Regions from separate parts of the Streptomyces sp. Wb2n-11 genome, predicted to be linked through region 3. Evidence: riboswitches for the same ligand, from Rfam matches in the RefSeq annotation. Region 3 holds a riboswitch; each other region holds the start of a gene.
The links. Region 3 has a riboswitch for thiamine pyrophosphate ahead of thiC (phosphomethylpyrimidine synthase ThiC). Riboswitches for the same ligand answer to the same signal wherever they lie in the genome.
Positions count from the first base shown of each region.

Region 1: another riboswitch for thiamine pyrophosphate. It lies ahead of thiO (glycine oxidase ThiO); the one in region 3 lies ahead of thiC (phosphomethylpyrimidine synthase ThiC).
Region 2: another riboswitch for thiamine pyrophosphate. It lies ahead of BN1555_RS08400 (thiamine ABC transporter substrate-binding protein); the one in region 3 lies ahead of thiC (phosphomethylpyrimidine synthase ThiC).

Region 1 is NZ_CVPB01000001.1:5,195,422-5,197,614, forward strand. Features, by position in the region: gene thiO (glycine oxidase ThiO) at 1-1,039, opposite strand, end outside; TPP riboswitch at 1,037-1,149, opposite strand; gene BN1555_RS23655 (avidin-fold protein) at 1,201-1,542, shown strand; gene BN1555_RS23660 (NAD(P)/FAD-dependent oxidoreductase) at 1,612-2,193, shown strand, end outside.
Region 2 is NZ_CVPB01000001.1:1,917,091-1,919,283, forward strand. Features, by position in the region: partial or broken gene BN1555_RS08395 (ABC transporter permease) at 1-260, opposite strand, end outside; gene BN1555_RS08400 (thiamine ABC transporter substrate-binding protein) at 299-1,402, opposite strand; TPP riboswitch at 1,476-1,579, opposite strand; gene rlmN (dual-specificity RNA methyltransferase RlmN) at 1,620-2,193, opposite strand, start outside.
Region 3 is NZ_CVPB01000001.1:3,597,368-3,599,560, reverse strand. Features, by position in the region: gene thiC (phosphomethylpyrimidine synthase ThiC) at 1-1,218, opposite strand, end outside; TPP riboswitch at 1,211-1,348, opposite strand; gene BN1555_RS16370 (YibE/F family protein) at 1,420-2,193, shown strand, end outside.

The DNA.
Region 1 (2,193 bases), 1.6 Mb from region 3:
GCACCCCGTTGCGGTAGTGCCCGGTGGCCAGATGCAGCCCGTCCAGCGCGGTCGGCCCGAGCAGCGGCGCGTTGTCCGGGGAGCCGGGCCGCAGCCCCGCGCGGGTCTCCGTCAGCGGCAGCTCGGTGATGCCCGGCATCAGCTCGTGCGCGTCGCGCAGCAGCTCGTACACCCCGCCCGCCGTGACCGTCGTGTCCCAGCCGAGCTCCTCGCTGGTCGCCCCGACGACCAGTTCGCCGTTCTCGCGCGGTACGAGGTAGACGTGGCTGCCCCGCACCACGGCACGCACCGTCCGGCTCAGGAAGGGCGCGTACGCGCGTGGCACGGCCAGCCGCAGCACCTGCCCCTTCACGGGCCGTACCGGCGGCAGCGCCTCCCGCGGTACGCCCGCGAGCCGGCCGCTGAGGCTTCCGGCCGCCAGCACCACCTGGCCGGCGGTGAGCTCCGTCCCGTCCGCCAGTACGGCGCCGACGGCCCTCTCCCGTACGACACGGAGCCGTTCGGCCCAGCCGCGGTGGAAGACCACCCCGGCCCGCTCACAGGCTGTCAGAAGGGCTGCGGCCAGCAGCCTCGGGTCGACCTGGTGGTCACCGTCCACCCGCAGGCCCCCGCGCACGCCCGGCGCGAGCATCGGCTCCAGGCGGCGGCACTCGCGCCCCGTGAGCCACTCCGACGCGAGCCCGGAGCGGCGTTGCAGGGCATGGAGCTCGCGCAGGTGGGCGCGGTCGTCCGTGTCCAGCGCGACGGCGAGCGTGCCGCAGGAGCGGTAACCGGTGGCCTGCCCGCTCGCCGCCTCCAGCTCGGCGACGAACGCGGGATAGCGCTCGGCGGACGCGAGGTTGAGGCCGAGGAGCGTCTGCTCCCCGTAGTGGAGTTCGGTGACGGCGGCGAGCATTCCGGCCGCGACCTGTGCGGCCCCGCCGCCCGGCTGCGGATCGGCGACGGCGACGCGCAGCCCGCGCTGCGCCGCCCGCCAGGCCGTGACCAGGCCGATGATTCCGCCCCCGACGACGAGGACGTCTGACGATGTACGCGGCATGGGCGTCCAGCCCCTCCCTTCGCCGGCATGACCCGGATCAGGTTCGTACGGTCGGAGGCCGTCCAGCCTCCCTCTCAGCCCGGTACGTCCGGGCTCCCGCGAGTGCTTTACGGTGGCCACCCTAACGCCAGGCCCCGACGCGCTGTAAGGGAGCAACTCCTGTGGCCCGCTCGCTCGACGGACTCGTCCTCTCGCCGGTCGCCGACCAGGCGCCCGGCCAGGTCGGGACACGGACCCGGTTCACGTACCACGAGGAGGGCGGCCGGATCTGGGCCGAGTACACGGGCGGCGACGTCGTACGGGGCCGTCTCGTCGGCACGCGCGAGGGCGACGCGCTGGACTTCCGTTACGTACAGCTGAAGCAGGACGGCACGACCTCGTCGGGGCACTGCGCGTCCACCGTCGTCGACCTCCCCGACGGGCGCGTGCGGCTGGAGGAGACCTGGGCCTGGGAGTCCCAGGAGGGCAGGGGGACGAGCGTCGTCGAGCAGCTGCCCCTGTGACGCTGCGCCGGAGGTCTTCCTCCGCGGTCCCGGCGAAGGCGGCGGAACGCGCCGTCCTACAGTGACCGGGTGAGCGAGCAGAGGCAGACAGAGCGGCGCGTCGTCATCGTCGGCGCGGGAATGGCCGGTGTCCAGACCGCGGTGTCCCTGCGCGAGCAGGGCTGGACCGGCTCCGTCACGCTGATCGGCGCCGAACCGCATCAGCCGTACGACAGACCGCCGCTGTCCAAGGCGGTGCTGCTCGGCCACGCCGAGGAGTCGGCCTTCGACGTCGACTTCGAGGCGCTCGGCATCGAACTCCACCTGGGGCGCGAGGTGACGGGCGTGCGCCCCGGGGCGCACGAGATCGACACGCCCTCGGGCCCCGTTCCGTACGACGTGCTGGTCGTCGCCACCGGAGCGCTGCCCCTCACGCTGCCCGGCGGCGAAGGCGTACCCGGAGTCCACCTCCTGCGCACCCTCGACGACGCCGCGCGGCTGCGGCCCGTGCTCGGCCGGCGGCACGACGTCGTGGTCGTCGGGGCGGGCTGGATCGGCGCGGAGTTCGCCACGGCCGCCCGCGAGGCGGGCTGCGCGGTGACCGTCGTCGAGGCCGCGGACCGGCCGCTCGCGGGCACCCTGCCCGCCGATGCCGCCGTCCCGATGGCCGCC
Region 2 (2,193 bases), 1.7 Mb from region 3:
ACGGCGCGCAGCAGCTGCTTGCCGGGGAAGTCGAGCCGGGCGAAGACGTACGCCGCCGGAAGCGCGATCAGCAGGGTCAGCGCCGTCGAGGCGAGCGCCTGCCAGGTGGTGAACCACAGCACGTCGAGGATGGCCGGGTCGGCGAGCACCTCGCCGATCCGGCCGAGCCGCCAGACGCCGTCCACCTGGAGCCCGCGCCCCACGATCGCGGTCACGGGGTAGGCGAAGAAGACCGCGAAGAACGCGACGGGCGCGGCCATCAGGCCGAGCCGCACCGCGCTCCCCCGCATGTTCTTGGCTACTTCAGGACGAGCGAGGACCACGACTTGACCCACTGCTCACGGTTGTCGGCGATCCTGTCGGGGGCCACGGTCTGCGGCTTGTCGACGACCACGCCGTGCTCCGTGAACAGCTCCGGCAGCTTCGTGTCCTCGACCACCGGGTTCACGAACATGTTCAGCGGCATGTCCTCCTGGAACCTCTTCCCGATGAGGAAGTCGATGAGCGCCTTGCCGCCCTCCTCGTTCTCCGCACCGTTCAGCAGCCCCGCGAACTCGGTCTGCCGGAAGCAGGTGCCGGTCGCGACACCGGTCGGCGCCTCCCCGGGCTGCGGCTCCGCGTACAGCACCTCCACCGGCGGGCTGGAGGCGTACGAGACGACGAGCGGCCGGTCGGCCTTGGTCTTCCTGCCGCCCGCGGAGCCGGAGAACTCCTCGTTGTACGCCTGCTCCCAGCCGTCCACGACCTTGACGCCGTTGTCCTTCAGCTTCTTCCAGTAGTCCTGCCAGCCGTCGTCGCCGTACTGCCCGACCGTGCCGAGCAGGAAGCCGAGGCCGGGCGAGGAGGTCGCGGCGTTCTCGGTGACGAGGAGGTTCTTGTACTCCGGCTCGACCAGGTCGTCGAAGGTCTTCGGCGGCGCGAGCTTCTTGTCGGCGAAGTACTTCTTGTCGTAGTTGACGCAGATGTCGCCGGTGTCGACGGGTGTGACGCGGTGCTTGTCGCGGTCGAGCCGGAGCTCGGCCGGCACCTCGTCGAGCCCCTTGGCCTCGTACGGCGTGAAGATGCCGTTGTCCAGGGCCCGCGAGAGCAGCGTGTTGTCGACGCCGAAGAAGACGTCGCCGCGCGGGGAGCCCTTGGTCAGGATCTCCTGGTTGAGCGCGGCGCCCGCGTCCCCGCTCCTGAGGACCTTGACGGTGTAGCCGGTCTCCTCGGTGAACGCCTTCAGTACGGCGTCGGATGCGTTGAACGAGTCGTGGCTGACCAGCGTCACGGTCTTGGATCCGCCGCCCTTGCCGCCCTTGCCGGAACCGGAGTCGTCCGACCCGCCCCCGCACGCGGCGAGCGTCGAGACACCGAGCGCGGCGGCCACGGCGGTGACCGCGAGCTTCTTGGTGGTGTGCACTGAATTCCTCCTGGGATGGGACATCCAGGAAGAGACGCGGCCCTGCCCGCGGAAAACGGGCAGGGCGCAACAGCTCGAGTAGTGACCGAACTTCCTACCCAGAATGACCTGGGCGAGGTTCAGAGGGTCTGCGGCGTGCCGCACTCTCAGCGCTGTGGCGCTCCCCTGTCGGAATATGAAGATGTGCGGCCCACGGTACACGGGCCCTCTGACATGCCTATCGCTCGGTGGCCGCCAGCTGCCCGCACGCTCCGTCGATCTCCTGGCCACGGGTGTCCCGTACGGTCACGGGTACGCCGTGGGCCGCGATCGCCTCGACGAACGCCTTCTCGTCCTCGGGACGGGAGGCGGTCCACTTCGAGCCCGGGGTCGGGTTCAGCGGGATCAGGTTGACGTGCACCCGCTTGCCCTTGAGCAGGCGGCCCAGCAGGTCACCGCGCCACGCCTGGTCGTTGATGTCGCGGATCAGGGCGTACTCGATGGAGATGCGGCGGCCGGACTTCTCGGCGTACTCCCAGGCCGCGTCCAGCACCTCCCGGACCTTCCAGCGCGTGTTGACCGGCACCAGGGTGTCGCGCAGCTCGTCGTCGGGCGCGTGCAGCGAGACGGCGAGGCGGCACTTGAAGCCCTCGTCGGCGAACCGCAGCATCGCCGGCACCAGACCCACGGTCGACACGGTGATGCCGCGCTGCGACAGCCCGAGGCCGTCCGGCTCCGGGTCGGTCAGGCGGCGGATCGCGCCGACGACCCTCTTGTAGTTGGCGAGCGGCTCACCCATGCCCATGAAGACG
Region 3 (2,193 bases):
GATGTTCTCCTTGATCTTGTGCATCGGGACGTGGCCCGGACCCTCGATCATCGTCTGCACGTTGTGCCGCTTGGCGATCGTGTTGAGTTCCCCGAGCGTCTTCAACTCGGCGAACTGCGCCTCGTCGTTGGCGTCCGCGATCGAACCGGGCCGCAGGCCGTCGCCGAGCGAGTACGTCACGTCGTACGCCGCGAGGATGTCGCAGAGCTCCTCGAAGTTCTCGTACAGGAAGCTCTCCTTGTGGTGCGCCAGGCACCACGCGGCCATGATCGAGCCGCCGCGCGAGACGATGCCGGTCTTGCGGCGGGCGGTCAGCGGGACGTACGGCAGGCGCACGCCGGCGTGGACCGTCATGTAGTCGACGCCCTGCTCGGCCTGCTCGATGACCGTGTCCTTGTAGATCTCCCAGGTCAGCTCCTCCGCCCGGCCGTCGACCTTCTCCAGGGCCTGGTAGAGCGGGACGGTGCCGATCGGCACGGGGGAGTTGCGCAGCACCCACTCGCGGGTGGTGTGGATGTTGCGGCCGGTCGACAGGTCCATGACCGTGTCGGCGCCCCACTTGGTCGCCCAGGTCATCTTGTCCACCTCCTCCTCGATGGAGGAGGTGACCGCCGAGTTGCCGATGTTGGCGTTGACCTTCACCAGGAACCGCTTGCCGATGATCATCGGCTCGATCTCCGGGTGGTTGACGTTCGCCGGCAGGACCGCGCGGCCCGCCGCGATCTCGTCCCGTACGACCTCGGGCGCCACGTTCTCCCGGATCGCCACGAACTCCATCTCGGGCGTGATGTCCCCGCGACGGGCGTACGCGAGCTGTGTGACCGCCTGGCCGTCGCGGCCCCGGCGGGGCTGGCGCGGACGGCCCGGGAAGACCGCGTCGAGGTTCTTGAGGCCCCCGCGCGGCGAGGTGTGCTTGATCCCGTCGTCCTCGGGGCGGACCGGGCGGCCCGCGTACTCCTCGGTGTCGCCGCGTCCGATGATCCAGTTCTCGCGCAGTGGCGCGAGTCCGCGGCGTACGTCCGTCTCGACGGTCGGGTCGGTGTACGGGCCGGACGTGTCGTAGAGCGTCACGTCCTTCCCGTTGGTGAGGTGCACCTGACGGACCGGCACGCGGAGGTCCGAACGCGAGCCCTCGGGCCCCGCGACGTACCCCTTGTGCCAGCCCGGCTTGCGGCCGTCCTGGCCGGTGGCAGGCGTGTGTGCATCCGCTGTGGTCATGAGACCTACTCCCTACGCCGGCATTACCCGGTAACAGGTTCGGCGGTCGGCGCAGCGGCTTCCGTACGTATGTCCGTACGGAGGTCAGCGCCCTCTCAGCCCGGTGCTCCGAGCTCCCGCGTGTGCAAAGGTGCCCCCACGCTAGCGTCATCTCTGGCGCGCTGACCAGAGGGCCCCCTCCGTTCTTGCGATGATCGGTCGGTGACGTCCCCCCAGCCAACGCCCGAAATCCATGGCCACACCCACAGCCACGGGCCCGCCGCGCCCGTCTCCCAGCACCTGCGCAAGGTCATCGCGGCCGTGCTGATCCCCTTCGCCACGGCCGTTTTCGTCGGCCTCGTCGTGCTCTGGCCGGGCGGCGCGCCCGAGCACGAGCGCACGGGTGTCGGTTTCGACCGGCAGACCGTGTCGGGCAAGGTGACGGATGTGCAGCAGGTCGACTGCAAGGACGTGAACGCCGCCCAGGTGCCCCCTACCGGCGACACGTCCACGCCGTCCGGTCGCGAGGCCCAGCAGGCCCAGCAGGGCACCTGCGAGCGGGCCACGATCGAGGTCACGTCCGGCAAGGACGAAGGCCGCACGTTCACCGAGATCGTCCAGCCCGACGCGCCGAGACAGCTGAACGAGGGTCAGGGCGTGGTGGTGGCGTACGCGCCCGACGCGCCCCGCGACCTCCAGTACTCGGTGACCGATGTGGACCGCGGAATCCCGATGGCCCTGCTGGCCGGGATCTTCGCGCTCGCGGTGATCGTCGTCGGCCGGATGAAGGGCCTGATGGCACTGATCGCGCTCGCCGTGTCCTTCGCGATCCTGACGCTGTTCATCCTCCCCGCGATCCTCCAGGGATCGAATCCGCTGATCGTCGCGGTCGTCGGGGCGAGCGCCATCATGCTCATCGCGCTCTACGCCTGCCACGGCCTGACGGCCCGTACGTCCGTCGCCGTCGTCGGCACGCTCATCTCACTGCTGCTGATC